Regions from separate parts of the Pseudoxanthomonas winnipegensis genome, predicted to be linked through region 2. Evidence: riboswitches for the same ligand, from Rfam matches in the RefSeq annotation. Region 2 holds a riboswitch; the other holds the start of a gene.

Region 1 (7,233 bases), 640 kb from region 2:
GGCCCCCTGGATCCGCACACCGGCTGGGTGATGGACTTCGCCGACGTCAAGGCGGCTTTCAAGCCGCTCTACGAACGGCTCGACCACCACTACCTCAACGACATCGAGGGCCTGGACAACCCGACCAGCGAGCGCATCGCCGAGTGGATCTGGGACCACCTCAAGCCGGCCCTGCCGATGCTGAGCCAGGTTGTGGTCCACGAGACCTGCACGGCCGGCAGTCGCTATCGCGGACCGCGCGCGGACTGACGCCAGGGCGCGTCATCGACCCGCGGCCGACCGTTCGTCGGTCGTACGCACAAGGGATGTTGCATCGCACCAAGTCCGGCGTTATGCTGCGTCGCAACAGCAGTTCTCGCGCCGGCGCACCGCGCCACGCAACCCCCATTTGTGTGGGTCCCTCCCCCCGCACAAATCCAGGCCCGACAGGTCCCTCCCCCTGTCGGGCCTTTTTTTTGTCTCCGCCACCAGGGTGCAGGGCCGGGGAACACGCTTCGCCGACCGCCCTTCGCTCTGCCCGTGCTCGGTGTGAGCCCTGTAGAGCGGAGCTCGCTCCGCTGGGGCCCTCCCCATGAACCGAACGAAGCGCAGCGAAGCAAGCTCCGCTCTACAGATTGAGGAGACAGTCGCTCCCACGGAGATGGGAGTCCGATCGCGCGCCGTCACGGGCCCGAACGGTCGAGGCTCCCCAGTGAACCAAGCAGGACCTCTTTCGACCAAAGCCGATCATCTCGACGCGCGCGGCAGCGGGCCGGCGGGCGGGGGTCGCGACGAGCGAGGCAGGAAGCCGAGCGCCTTAAGGCAGGGCATGACGCCCCGACTGAGGGAAAAGCGGACACCGCCCGCCGGACCGCTGCCCAACCGAAGCCAGAACGCGCACGCCCCCGCGACCCTCGATCGCAAGAACCAGCTTCCCGCGCCGCGCGCACCGGGGACATAGCGTTTCCTGCAACAACATGGCCGGTCTGCGCGCCATGCGTCGTAGAATCCACGACATGTCATTCGCGACCCAGACCCTCTCCGGGACCAAGCCCGAGCAATACGCGCAGCTGCTGGAGCAGGCGCGCGGCCTGATGTACGGGGAAACCGACCGCATCGCCAACGCCGCCAACCTCGCCGCGCTGCTCTACCACGCACTGCCCGGCTTCAACTGGGCCGGCTTCTATTTCTTCGATGGCACCGAGCTGGTGGTCGGGCCGTTCCAGGGCCTGCCGGCGTGCGTGCGCATCGCCCTGGACAAGGGTGTGTGTGGCGCGGCGGCCAGCACCCGCCAGACCCAGCGCGTCCACGACGTGGAAGCCTTCCCCGGCCATATCGCCTGCGACGCGGCCTCGCGCTCGGAGCTGGTGGTGCCGCTGGTGAAGGACGGCGCCCTGATCGGCGTGCTGGACATCGACAGCCCCCAGCTGGGCCGCTTCGACGAAGACGACCAGCGCGGCCTGGAAGCCATCGCCGCGGCCTTCGTGGACGCCCTGGCGTGAGCACCACGCAGCTGCGCAACATCGGCCCCAAGTCCGCTGCGTGGCTGCGTCAGGTCGGCCTGCGCACCGAAGAGGACCTGCGCGCGGCCGGTCCCGTGGAAGCCTTTATGCGCATCAAGCGCGCCGGCTTCCGCCCCAGCCTCAACCTGCTCTATGCCCTGGAAGGCGCCCTGCTGGGCTGCCACTGGCAGGACGTGCCCGACGCCCGCCGCCAGCAGATGGTCGCCGAGGTCGAGGTCGCCGCCGCCGCATTGCCCGCCCCGCGCGGCCGCCCCGCCGCCGCACCGGTGACCACCACCCGCCACGACGAGGAAGGCGGCGCCGCGCCGGCGTTCGATTTCTTCGACAGCCCCGGCCGCGACAGCGACTGAGCGCCGCGCCAGGCGCTGGATCGCGTACAATCCGCGCCGCTTTCAGGTGACCTGCCGCGCATCCACCGCGTCCAGGTTGAAACGGGAAGCCGGTGAGCCCCGCCACGGGACGAATCCGGCGCTGCCCCCGCAACGGTAAGCGAGCCATGCCAACGCATCGGCCACTGCGTGCCTTCAGCGCACGCGGGAAGGCGCGACGGCGGAAGGAGTGCCTTCCAGCTCGCAAGCCCGGAGACCGGCCTGAGCAGCACGGGTTCGTACCGAACCCACCACCGGTTGCGATGCGGAGGGCGTCGCGCGTGCCGCGCCCACGCCTTGCCGTGCGCGCTGTCCGCCTGTGTTGCCTTCCGTCGCCGCGACTTTCCTGCCTTGCACGTGCGAGGCGCGCGACGGAGTTCCCCACATGAAGACCACCCTGCTCTGCCTGGCCATCGGCCTGAGCCTTTCCGCCACCGCCCTGGCGCGGCCCGCCGACGACGCGACCGATCTGGACCAGATCAGCGTCACCGCCACGCGCACCGAAGTCGCCGTCCAGGACAGCCTGGTCCCCGTGCAGGTCATCTCGCGCGAGGAGATCGAGCGCAGCCAGGCGACCTCGCTGCCCGAGCTGCTGGCTGGCCGCGCCGGCATCAACATCGCCAACCAGGGCGGGCCGGGCAAGCTGACCAGCGTGTTCCTGCGCGGCAGCGAATCGGATCACGTGCTGGTGCTGGTGGACGGCGTGCGCATCGGCTCGGTTACCGCAGGGCTGGCCGCGTTCCAGGACCTGCCGGTGTCGCAGATCGAGCGCATCGAGATCGTGCGCGGCCCGCGCTCGAGCCTGTACGGCTCCGAAGCCATCGGCGGGGTCATCCAGATCTTCACCCGCAGCGGCGGCAAGGGCCTGACCACCTACGCCCAGGCCGGCTTCGGCAGCCATGGCCTGCGCGACCACAGCGCCGGCTTCAGCTATCGCGGCGAACGCGGCTGGCTGTCGGCCAACGGCGGCTACCAGGACACCGATGGCATCAACGCCTGCCGCGGTACCGCCGGCGATGCGGCCCATCCCTTCGGCGCCGGCTGCTACGCCGACGAGCCGGACCGCGACGGCTACCGCAACACCTCCTTCGGCCTGCGCGCCGGGATCGACGTCACCGACACGCTGGCGCTGGAGGGCAACTTCCTCAACGCCGACAGCTACAACGAATACGACGGCACCCTGTTCGGCGGCAATGAGGCCAAGAGCCTGCAGCGCGTGGCCGGCGGCAAGCTGCGCTGGAACCCGAACGAGGCGTTCCAGCTGACCGTGCAGGCCGGCCGCAATGACGATGAGGCCGACAACTACTTCGCCGATGCCGATACCGGCACGCGCAGCTTCGTCAGCACCTTCGACACCCGCCGCGACACCGCCTCGGCGCAGGGCGACTACCGCTTCGCCGAAGGCCAGACCTTCACCCTGGGCGTGGACTGGCTGAACGACCGCGTCACCAGCACCACGCCCTACGACATCGACGCGCGCGACAACACCGGCGTGTTCGCCGAGTACCAGGGCAGCTTCGGCGCGCACGCGCTGCAGGCCTCGGTGCGCAACGACGACAACGAACAGTTCGGCTCGCACACCACCGGCAGCCTGGGCTATGGCTTCGGCTTCGGCAACGGCTTCAAGTTCACCGCCAACGCGGGCACCGGCTTCAAGGCGCCCAACTTCAACGACCTGTACTACCCGGGCTTCAGCAATCCGAACCTCAAGCCGGAGAAGAGCAAGTCGCTCAACCTTGGCCTGGCGCAGTACGGCCAGGGCTGGAACTGGACCTTCAACGCCTACGAGACCCGCATCGAGGACCTGATCGGCTACGACACGGCCTTCAACATCGTCAATGTGGACAAGGCCAGGATCCGCGGCGCCGAGCTGACCGGCTTCGTCACCCTGGCCGGGCTGGACATCAACGCCCAGCTCAGCCACGCCGATGCGCGCGACGACGGCGACGGCGCCAACCACGACAAGTGGCTGGCGCGCCGCGCACGCGACACCGCGCGCCTGGACCTGGACTATGCGATCGGCGACTTCCGCCTGGGCCTGACCGGCAACGCCGCCGGCAAGCGCTACGACAACGCGGCCAACACCGAGCGCCTGGCCGGCTACGGCACGATGGACGTGCGCCTGGAATACGCCCTGTCGCGCGACTGGACCCTGCTGGCCAAGGCCGCCAACGTGTTCGACAAGGACTACGAGACCGTCCAGTGGTACAACCAGCCCGGCCGCGAGTACACCGTCAGCGTGCGCTGGCAGGCCAAGCAGTAAGCCTTCGCCCAAGAAGGTTTGCAGAGAAAAGCCGGCGCGTTGCGCCGGCTTTTTTTATGCCCCCGCCAGCAGCCGGTGCAGCGCCATGCCCGCCAGCATGGCCGGCACGAACCACAGCGCCTCGCCGATGCCGGCGCCGAGGCCGACCAGCGCGGGGCCGGGGCAGTAGCCGGCCAGGCCCCAGCCGGCGCCGAACAGCGCGGCGCCCAGCAACAGCGGACGATCGATCGCGCGTGCGGCCGGCAGCGAGAACGACGGCGCGCACACCGGTGCCTGACGTCGCCGGATCAGCGGAAACAGCGCGCCGCTGGTCAACACCGCGCCGCCCAGGACGAACAGCAGACGCGGATCCCAGCGCCCGGCGACATCGAGGAAGCCCAGCACGCGCTGCGGATCGGTCATGCCCGAGACCACCAGGCCGACGCCGAACAGCGCGCCACAGGCCGCCGCGGCCCAGACCTGCCGATTCATGGACCACTCCCTACATGCCGCACCAGGAAGGTCACCGCCATCGCCACCGCCATGAACATCGCAACGGCGGCCAGCGAGCGACGCGAATGCAGCGCCAGCCCGCAGACGCCGTGACCACTGGTGCACCCATTGCCCATGCGTGTGCCGACCCCGACCAGCAGGCCGGCCACGACGAGCAGCCACGGCGGAAAGCCGGCGCGCGTGGGCTGTGCGGATGGCAGCGCGTGCAGCGCCAGACTCCCCACGCAGATCAGCCCCGCCAGGAAGGCCAGCCGCCAGGCCAGGCCCTCGCTGGGCGCCAGCAGCGCGCGCCCGGCGATGCCGCTGACGCCGGCGATGCGCCCGGTCAGCCACAGCAGCGCGCTGGCCGACATGCCGATCAGCACGCCGCCGGCCAGTGCGCCGCTCCACTCCAGGCTCATTGCACGCCCAGCCGATTGAGCGGCAGGCGCAGATAGGCCACCCCGTCCGCCTCGGCAGGCGGCAGACGACCGCCGCGGATGTTCACCTGCAGGGCCGGCAGCAGCAGGCGCGGCACCGGCAGGACCGCATCGCGCGCGCGGCGGCGGGCGACGAAGTCGGCCTCGCTCGCGCCCTGGCCGACATGCAGGTTGTGCGCGCGCTGCTCGGCGACAGTGACCTCGACCTTCGGCGCGGCGCCCTGCGCCGGATAGTCGTGGCACAGGAACAGACGCGTGTCCTCCGGCAACGCCAGCAGGCGCTGGATCGAGACGTACAGCTGCGCCGCATCGCCGCCGGGGAAATCGGTGCGCGCCGTGCCCGAGGCCGGCGCGAACAGCGTGTCGCCGATGAAGGCCGCATCGCCGATCACATAGCTCAGGCTGTCCTCCGTGTGGCCCGGCGTGGCGAGCACGCGCACGGTCAGCGCGCCCACCTGCAGCACGTCGCCGTCGTCGAGCAGACGGTCGAACTGGCGTCCATCGGCCACGAACTCATCGCCCAGGCCGAACAGCGCCTTGAAGCGCGCCTGTATACCGACGATGCCGCGACCGATGGCGATCCCCGCGCCGAGCGCATCGCGCAGATAGCCGGCCGCGCTGAGATGGTCGGCGTGGGCGTGGGTCTCCAGGATCCACAGCACGTCCAGCCCCTGTTCGCGCACCCAGGCCAGCAGCGCGTCGGCCGAGGCGGTGGAGGTGCGCGCGGCGTTGGCGTCGTAATCCAGCAGCGGATCGATCACCACCGCCGCCGGACTGTGCGGATCGCGCACGACATAGGTGAGCGTACCGGTGGCCGGATCGTGGAAGGGTTGGACCTGCGGCGAGGAAGATGCCGGTGACATCCGAAACTCCCGTTGCGTCATATTTTAGATTTATCTAAATTAGACGCATCGAAAACGAAAGGTCAAGCCCATGCCCGCCCGCCTGCCCTCGCCTGCGCTGGACGCCGACGCGATGGCCAGCCACGCCCAGTCCGCGAGCGCGCTGCTGAAGGCGCTGGCGCATCCGGCGCGGCTGCGCGTGCTGTGCCGGCTGGTGGAGGGCGAGGCTTCGGTGGGCGAACTGCAGGCCAAGAGCGCCCTGTCGATGTCGGCGCTGAGCCAGCACCTGGCAGTGCTGCGCCAGGCCGAGCTGGTGGACACCCGACGCGAGGCCCAGACCATCTTCTACCGCCTGCTCGACAGCCCGGCGCTGGGCGTGATGCAGGCGCTGCATGCGGCCTATTGCGTGCCTGTCGGGAAAAAAACGCAGCGCCCGCGCCGGCGCTGAACCCTCAGCGCAGCGCGAGCAGTTCGGGGAAGGTGTCGAGCACCGCGACCGCGCCGGCGGCGTCGAGGTCGTACTGCTTGCGATAACCGTAGCGCAGCAGCACCAGCGGCACGCCCGCGTTGTGCGCGGCCAGCGCATCGCTTTCCGAATCGCCCACCATCAGGCTCTTGCCGGGCTCCACGCCGAACTGCGTGGCCAAGTGCCATAGCGGCTCGGGCGCCGGCTTGCGCTGGGGCAGCGTGTCGCCGCCGACGATACCGTCGAACAGGCCTAGCACGCCGCGCGCCTCCAGCAGCGGGCGCACGAACTGCTCGGGCTTGTTGGTGCACACCGCCAGCCGCACGCCCTGCCCGTGCAGCGCCGCCAGCGTGTCGGCCACGCCCGGATACAGCTGGCCATCCAGCGCGGTATCGCCGTAGTGCTTGAGGAAGCCGGGCATCACCGCGTCGATGTCGGCATCGCTGCCGGCCGCGCGCATGGCGTAGGTGATCAGCTGGCGCGAGCCCTCGCCGATCCAGTTGGTGATCTGCGCCAGGTCGAAGGTCCGCAGCTTCCAGTCGGTCAGCGTGCGGTTGACCGCCTCGGCGATGTCCGGCGCGCTGTCCACCAGCGTGCCGTCCAGGTCGAAAATCACCAGCGGGTAGGGGAAGGACACGGTGCGCTCCACGCGACGAAGGGGAGCGGCATGTTAGCCGCCGACGCGTAGCGCGGCGTTCAAGCCAGGCGCGGCGTCTGCACTACCAGGCCCCGGCAACCGCCCGCCGCCGCCGCCTGCGGGCAGCGACGGCGGCCGTGGGCCACACGTCGGGCAAAGCCCGAACGCCGCCTTACACCGCCTCGCGCCGATGCGCCCAGCGATACAGCAGCGGCAGCACCAGCAGGGTCAGCAGCGTCGAGGA
Region 2 (7,233 bases):
GCGTTGGCCTCATCGCGGCTGTAGCCGCCGGACAGCGCCACGACCTTGAGCACGCTGGGGTGGTCGACCAGTTCCTTGAAGAAGCCATCGACGCTGGGCAGGGTCAGCTTGAGCACGACCGGCGTGGCCGCATCGACCTTGTCCAGGCGCTCGAGCAGCCCCTGCTTCAGCGTGGTCTCGATCTGCGCCTTGTCGGCGGCCTTGATGTCCACCTCCGGCTCGATGATCGGGACCAGGCCGGCGTCCAGCACCTGCTGGCCCAGCTCGAACTGCTGGTCCAGCACCGCCGCGATGCCGGCGGCGTTGTCGGCCTTGATGACCGAGCGCTCCTTGGTGCCGAACACGCCCTTGGCCTTGGCCTTGGCCAGCAGCTCGGCCAGGCCCGGGATGGGCTTGAGCAGCTGCACGCCGTTGGCCTCGTCCTCCAGGCCCTTGTCGATCTTCAGGAACGGCACGACCTGCTTGACGTTCCACAGGTAGTGCGCGGCCTCTTCGCCTGCGAAGCGGTCGTCCAGCGTGCGCTCGAACAGGATCGCCCCGACCACGCGCTCGCCGGTGAACGCCGGGCTGGTGACGATGCGCTCGCGCATCTGGTGGACCAGCGCGAACATCTCCGCATCGTTGGAATAGGCCGACTCGTCGACGCCGTAGAGCTTGAGCGCCTTGGGCGTGCTGCCGCCGCTCTGGTCCAGTGCGGCGATGAAGCCCTGGCCGGAAGCAATCTTGTCCCGCTGTTCCTGGTTGATCGACACGGTCGGCAAGTCCTATGAAAGATGGGGGAGCCAGAGTGTACGCAAGCCCCGCGTCGCTGGCAGCCGTGAAAACGTTATCGGCTTCATAACGGTTTCAGCCGGGGACACGCCGCGTGGTGTGCCGCGTGCGCCCAAATGCCGCGCCTGCAGCGCAGGCGCGGCACGCGCGCATCAGGCCGCCTGGGCCAGATCCGCGCGCAGGCGGCGTGCGGCTTCCACCATCTGCTCCAGCGCATGGCGCGTCTCGTCCCAGCCGCGGGTCTTCAGGCCGCAGTCCGGGTTGACCCACAGCTGCTCCGGGCTGAGCACCGCCCGCGCCTTGCGCAGCAGTTCCACCATTTCCTCCACCGAGGGCACGCGCGGGGAGTGGATGTCGTACACGCCCGGGCCGATCCCGTTGGGATAGCGGAACCGCACGAACGCATCGAGCAGCTCCATGCGCGAGCGCGAGGTCTCGATCGAGATCACGTCCGCATCCATCGCCGCCACCGCATCGATGATGTCGTTGAACTCCGAATAGCACATGTGGGTGTGGATCTGGGTCGCATCGCCCACACCGCTGGCGCAGATGCGGAAGGCCTCGATCGCCCAGTTCAGGTAGTCCGACCACGCATCGCGGCGCAGCGGCAGGCCCTCGCGGATGGCCGGCTCGTCGATCTGGATGATGCCGATGCCGGCGGCCTCCAGGTCGTTGACCTCATCGCGCAGGGCCAGCGCGATCTGCCGGCAGGTCTCGCTGCGGGCCTGGTCGTCGCGTACGAACGACCACTGCAGCACCGTCACCGGGCCGGTCAGCATGCCCTTCATCGGCCGCTGGGTCAGCGACTGGGCGTAGCGCGACCAGCGCACCGTCATCGGCTTCGGGCGCACCACGTCGCCGAAGATGATCGGCGGCTTGACGCAGCGGCTGCCGTAGCTCTGCACCCAGCCCAGCTTGGTGAAGGCGAAGCCGTCCAGCTGCTCGCCGAAGTATTCGACCATGTCGTTGCGCTCGTACTCGCCATGCACCAGCACGTCCAGGCCGATGCGTTCCTGGAAGCGCACGCAGCGCTCGGTCTCGGCCTCCAGGAAGGTCTCGTAGTCGGCGTCGGACAGCTTGCCCGCCTTGTGCTGGGCGCGCGCCTGACGCACCTGCTGGGTCTGCGGGAACGAGCCGATGGTGGTGGTCGGATACACCGGCAGCCCGAACGCCTGCTCCTGCAGCACGCGGCGCTGGGCGTAGGGCGAGACGCGCCGGCTGTCGGCCTCGCTCAGCGTGGCCAGGCGCCGGGCCACCTCGGGCCGATGCACGCGCGCCGACTGGCGGCGCGATTCCAGGCGGGCGCGCTGTTGCGCCAGCGGGCCTTCCGCGCCTTCGCGTCCGTCCAGCGCGTCGGCCAGCACCCGCAGCTCGCCCAGCTTCTGCCGGGCGAAGGACAGCCAGGACTTGAGTTCGGCATCGAGCGCCTTCTCCTGCTCCAGGTCCACCGGCACGTGCAGCAGCGCGCACGACGGCGCCAGCCACAGGTTGTCGGCGCCGACGTGCCCTTGCGCATAGCGCGCCAGCGTCAGCGCGTTGTCCAGGTTAGTGCGCCAGACATTGCGCCCGTTGACCAGGCCGGCCGAGAGCACGCGGCCCTTGGGCCAGGCCTGCAGCACCGCATCGAGCTGTTCCGGCGCGCGCACCAGATCCACGTGCAGGCCCTCGACCTGCAGCTGCGCGACCAGGTCCAGGTTGTCGCCCAGCGCGCCGAAGTAGGTGGTCAGCAGCAGCCTGGAGCGCGGCGCCTGGGCCAGGAACGCATAGGCGCGGGCGAAGGCCGCCTTCGCCACCTCGTCCAGGTCCAGCACCAGCGTGGGTTCGTCGATCTGCACCCAGTCCGCGCCGGCGGCATGCAGGCGTTCGAGCAGCTGCGCGTACACCGGCAGCAGGCGCTCGAGCAGCGCCAGCCGGTCGCTGCCATCGGTGGTCTTGGACAGCAGCAGGAAGCTCACCGGCCCCAGCAGCACCGGACGCGTGTCGAAGCCGGCGGCCCTGGCCTCCAGGAACTGCGCCACCGGCTTGTCGCCGCGCAGGGCGAAGTCCTGGCCGGCATGCAGCTCGGGGACGATGTAGTGGTAGTTGGTGTCGAACCACTTGGTCATCTCCAGCGCGCGCAGGTCGATGCCACCGGTCTGCACGCCGCGCGCCATGGCGAAGTAGCCGGCCAGCGGGTCGGCGTCGGCCAGGGCGCGATAACGCTGCGGGAGGGCGTCGAACAGGAACGCCGTGTCCAGCACATGGTCGTAGAGCGAGAAGTCGTTGCTGGGCAGGACCTCGGCGCCGGCCTGCCGCTGCAGCTGCCAGTGCTGCGCGCGCAGGGCCGCGGCGGTGGCCTGCAGCGTGTCGGCGCTGTCCTCGCCCTTCCAGTAGCGCTCCAGGGCGTGCTTGAGTTCACGGCGTGGTCCGATGCGCGGAAAGCCGAGGTTGGTGACGCTGGTCATTGAATGGATCCTCATTGCGTGTGGGCATTGAGGAACGAAGGAACCGCACGCCACGCCTTACAGCCCTGCGGCTGCGACGTGCCATGCCAGCGACCTTCGCCCCCGCGGGCGAACCGGCCCCGTGCGCGGAAACCTCCACACGCGCACGCCTGCGGCACCGGGCCTCGCGCCCGCCGCATCACGCGCCCGTGCCGCTCCCGCGAGCGGTGCCAGGTCGAAGCGGAAGACCGAGCAGGGTCCTCCGGCCGGGGCCGGTCTTCGGGCTCATGGACACGGCGCGGAACAGGTCCGCACCCCCTACTCCCCGCCGCTTCCCGGCCCCATGCCTTGCGGCGCGGACCAGTGCTGTTGGCAGGCTTCGTTTCCAATGACCGCTGCGGGGCAGCTCCGGAATGGACGCGCACGGGGCGCGCCTTCACCGGATTCCCGTTTAATCCATCGCTTCATGTGGATAAAGCGATGGAACCACGACGGACGCACCTTACGCGCCGGCTGCCGGGCGCGTCAAGGCGGCTCACGGATCGGTCGCGCCAACGAAAAGGCCCCTTTCGGGGCCTCGTTGTCTCGCAGCTGTTTGACGGCAAGGCTGCCGCTGCAGCTCAGCCCACCCCGGTGGGGCCGTCCAGCACCTGACGGACCAGCTTGAGCAGGTCGCGCTGGGTATAGGGCTTGTTGATCACGTCGAACTGCGCGCCTTCGGCGTCGCTGCGCGCCAGCGTGTTCTCGGCATAACCGGTGGTGAGGATGACCTTGGTCGCCGGACTGCGCCGCATGACCTCGTGGGCCAGGACCACGCCATTCATGCCGCCCGGCATGATCAGGTCGGTGAACAACAGATTGAACGGGTCGCTCGCCTTCAGCAGCTCCAGCGCCTGCGCCGCGTTGCTGGCGACCTCGGTCTGATAGCCGGCCGCTTCCAGGAACATCTGCGCCACCGCCGCGACCTCCTCGCGGTCTTCCACGATCAGGATCCGCTCGCTGCCGCCGCGGCCGCTGGCCCGCGGTTCGGGCAGCTGCGGCTTGCCGCCTTCGCTGGGCTGGGCCGGGAAATACAGTCGGATCGTGCTACCCCGATCCACCTCCGAATAGATGCGCACCGCGCCGCCGGACTGCTTGACGAAGCCGTACACCATGCTCATGCCCAGCCCGGTGCCCTTGCCTTCCTCCTTGGTGGTGAAGAACGGCTCCAGCACGCGCTGCTGGATGTCCAGCGGCATACCGCAGCCGGTGTCGGTCACGGCCACGCTGACGTAGTGACCCGGCGCCAGATGATGGAAGTCGGGGCTGCTGAGATCGCTCTGGTCCACCTCCACGTTGGCCGTCTCGATGGTGACCTGCCGCTGCGGGCGATCCTCCATCGCGTCGCGCGCATTGAGCAGGATGTTCAGCAGCGCCACCTCGGCCTGGGTGCTGTCCAGCTTGGCGTTCCACAGCGAGGCGTCCAGGTGGGTGACCAGCTCGACATCGTCGCCCAGCGAGCGGTGCGCCAGGTCGATCATCCCCGACACCAGCGTGTTGAGGTTGGTGGTCCGGCCCTCCAGCCGCTGGCGACGCGCGAAGGCGAGCAGCTGCTGGGTCAGCGTGGCGGCCTTCTGGGCCGCGGCCTGCGCACGCGCGATGCCGGCCTCGATGCGCGCCTGGTCCGGCTTCTCGGCGCTGTTGAGCATCCCCAGCAGCTCCAGGTGCCCGCTCATGACCTGCAGCAGATTATTGAAGTCGTGCGCGATGCCGCCGGTCAGCTGGCCGACCGCTTCCATCTTCTGCGCCTGGCGCAGTGCGTCCTCGGCGTCGCGGCGGCGGCTGACGTCCAGCTGCGAACCGAAGAAGAAGATCAGATTGCCCTGCTCGTCGTACACCGGCGAGGTGAACAAGGCGTTCCAGAACGAGGTGCCGTCCTTGCGGTAGTTCAGGATCTCCGCGGCGAACTCGCGGTTCTGCGCCACCGACTCGCGCACTGCCGCGACCGTGGCCCGGTCGGTGTCCTTGCCCTGCAGGAAACGGCAGTTACGCCCGACCAGTTCCTCGGCGCTGTAGCCGGTCATCTCGATGAAGGCACGGTTGGCGAAGATGATAGGGTTGTCGGGCTGGTGCGGGTCGGTGACGATCATCGGCATGCGGGTGGTTTCCACCGCCGCGAAGAAGATGTCCGACTTGTGACCCTTCAGGCGCAGCTCGTCGATGGCCGGTGACTTGAAGCCGGGTGCGGGTTCCTGGGGCAAGCGCAATCCTTGGTAAGTGGGAAGGGACCGACGCCGGGCCCAAGGGCCGCCTCAGGCCGCCACGGCGGTCGAATCGGTCTCGGGCTGCGTCGATGGCAGCGGCTGGTCCACCGGCGCCAGACGGAAGCCGAAGGTCAGGTGGGTGTGCAGCAGCGGGCTATCAAACGGCTTGTCGATGACCTTGCGCAGATTGTAGATGTGGCTGCGCAGCGTGTCCGAGTCCGGCAGGTCGCTGCCCCAGATCTCGCGCTCCAGCTGGGCCCGGGTGACGATCGCCGGCGAATGCCGCATCAGCACCGCCAGCAGCTGAAACTGGATCGGCGAGAGCGACAGCCGCTGGCCGGCGCGCTTGACCGTGTAGTTCTCCGTCTCCAGGGTCAGATCGCCGACCGTCAGCCGCGTACCCGCCAGCTGACGGCGCTGGCGCTTGATCAGCGCGTTCAGGCGGGCCTGCAGCTCCGGCAGCGCATACGGCTTGACCAGGTAGTCGTCCGCGCCGGCCTCGATGCCGGTCACGCGGTCCTCGACCCGCTCGCGGCCCGACAGGAAAATGATCGGCGTGCTGCGCTTGACCTCGCGGCGAAACGCACGGCAGACATCCAGCCCGTCCATGCGCGGCATCTTGCCGTCCAGCAGGATCACGTCGTAGTGCTGCTCGCTGGCCAGGCGCAAGCCTTCGAGTCCGTCGTGGGCGTAGTCGACGTCGTAGCCGATCGATTCGAGATATTCACCGGTCGCCGTGGCGATCGCGTAGTCGTCATCGACCAGCAGCAGGGTGTGCCGTTGTTGGAAGGCGCGCATAGGGGCAGGTCCTGGAAGTGTGCCGATACCATCGCTGCGCCCCCGCCCATGCCGGGTGAAGGCGAGACCGCTTACTGCTGCTTGGACGCATCGCGTTTTCTCTTCGCTCAGCGATGTGGCGTTGAGGTCAGGACGTCTTCGCGCGGTGCTGACGCTTCGCGTGTGGGCAGCTACATCTCTTGCGGTGCGCGGGTGGCGAGTAGATGTTGTCTGCTTTCGCTCAGCAGCACCTCGGAGTGCTCGCGCAGCTGGCGCGCCTGTTGCCTGGCATCGACCAGATTGGCGCGCAGCTCCAGCTCGTCGGCCGCCGTTTCCAGGTGGTCGCGTGCGGTGACCGAACGCGCCCGCTGCTCGTCGATGCTATGGGTGCCCTGGAGCACCTGCATCCGCAGTGCGGCAATCGCACGCTCGGCATCGAGTTCGAACAGCGCCAGCCTGCGCGCCTGTTCGAGCAGGCGCCCGTCCGGGTCCCGCGCGCCGACACGGCGCCGCAGTCGCTCGAGCACCCGCCTGCATTGGGCGGCTGCCATCCACAGCCGATGCGCTTCCTCGTCCGCCCCGGCCTGCGCCGCGCTGCGCAGCCGACGGGCGGTCAGGGCTTCGCGCTTGGCGTGTCTGAGCTTGGCGCGCTCGAAGACGCGCGAGACTGGCCACATCAATGCTTCCCCTGTCCGCTTCGCAGAGACGTCATGCGCGGGACGAGGCGCGGATGGGACAGCACGACGCCAGCGAGGCGGATGTGCATCCGCCGGACCTGCGGTCGACAACCGAAGGCGCACACGAGGCCTCTCTCGCACTCGTGCACAAGGATCGGTGTACCGCCAGCAACAGGGCCCAACGCCGCGATGTGTGACAAGACGATAAGCAGCCGCGCGCTCAACCGGTCGGCTGGGCGATCGCCGCGACCCGTGCGTCCGGGCGCAGTTCGGCACGTGCCTTGGCCGCGGCGTCGGCCAGCACCAGCAACGCATTGGCATAGTCGGCCGCGGCGTAGGTCA

Evidence for each region. Region 2 has a riboswitch for cobalamin ahead of metE (5-methyltetrahydropteroyltriglutamate--homocysteine S-methyltransferase). Riboswitches for the same ligand answer to the same signal wherever they lie in the genome.
Region 1: linked by a shared signal. The riboswitch ahead of btuB (TonB-dependent vitamin B12 receptor) and the one ahead of metE (5-methyltetrahydropteroyltriglutamate--homocysteine S-methyltransferase) in region 2 are both predicted to bind cobalamin.

Annotation. Positions count from the first base shown of each region.
Region 1 is NZ_CP095475.1:3,718,318-3,725,550, forward strand. Features, by position in the region: gene queD (6-carboxytetrahydropterin synthase QueD) at 1-249, shown strand, start outside; gene MWN52_RS16355 (GAF domain-containing protein) at 996-1,481, shown strand; gene MWN52_RS16360 (TfoX/Sxy family protein) at 1,478-1,852, shown strand; cobalamin riboswitch at 1,878-2,110, shown strand; gene btuB (TonB-dependent vitamin B12 receptor) at 2,256-4,133, shown strand; gene MWN52_RS16370 (DUF6691 family protein) at 4,188-4,604, opposite strand; gene MWN52_RS16375 (YeeE/YedE family protein) at 4,601-5,026, opposite strand; gene MWN52_RS16380 (MBL fold metallo-hydrolase) at 5,023-5,907, opposite strand; gene MWN52_RS16385 (ArsR/SmtB family transcription factor) at 5,978-6,334, shown strand; gene gph (phosphoglycolate phosphatase) at 6,339-6,989, opposite strand; gene MWN52_RS16395 (efflux RND transporter permease subunit) at 7,162-7,233, opposite strand, start outside.
Region 2 is NZ_CP095475.1:4,359,726-4,366,958, forward strand. Features, by position in the region: gene MWN52_RS19100 (fructose bisphosphate aldolase) at 1-752, opposite strand, end outside; gene metE (5-methyltetrahydropteroyltriglutamate--homocysteine S-methyltransferase) at 924-3,215, opposite strand; cobalamin riboswitch at 3,448-3,700, opposite strand; gene MWN52_RS19110 (histidine kinase famiy protein) at 3,815-5,329, opposite strand; gene MWN52_RS19115 (response regulator transcription factor) at 5,486-6,235, opposite strand; gene MWN52_RS19120 (hypothetical protein) at 6,406-6,891, opposite strand; gene MWN52_RS19125 (hypothetical protein) at 7,112-7,233, opposite strand, start outside.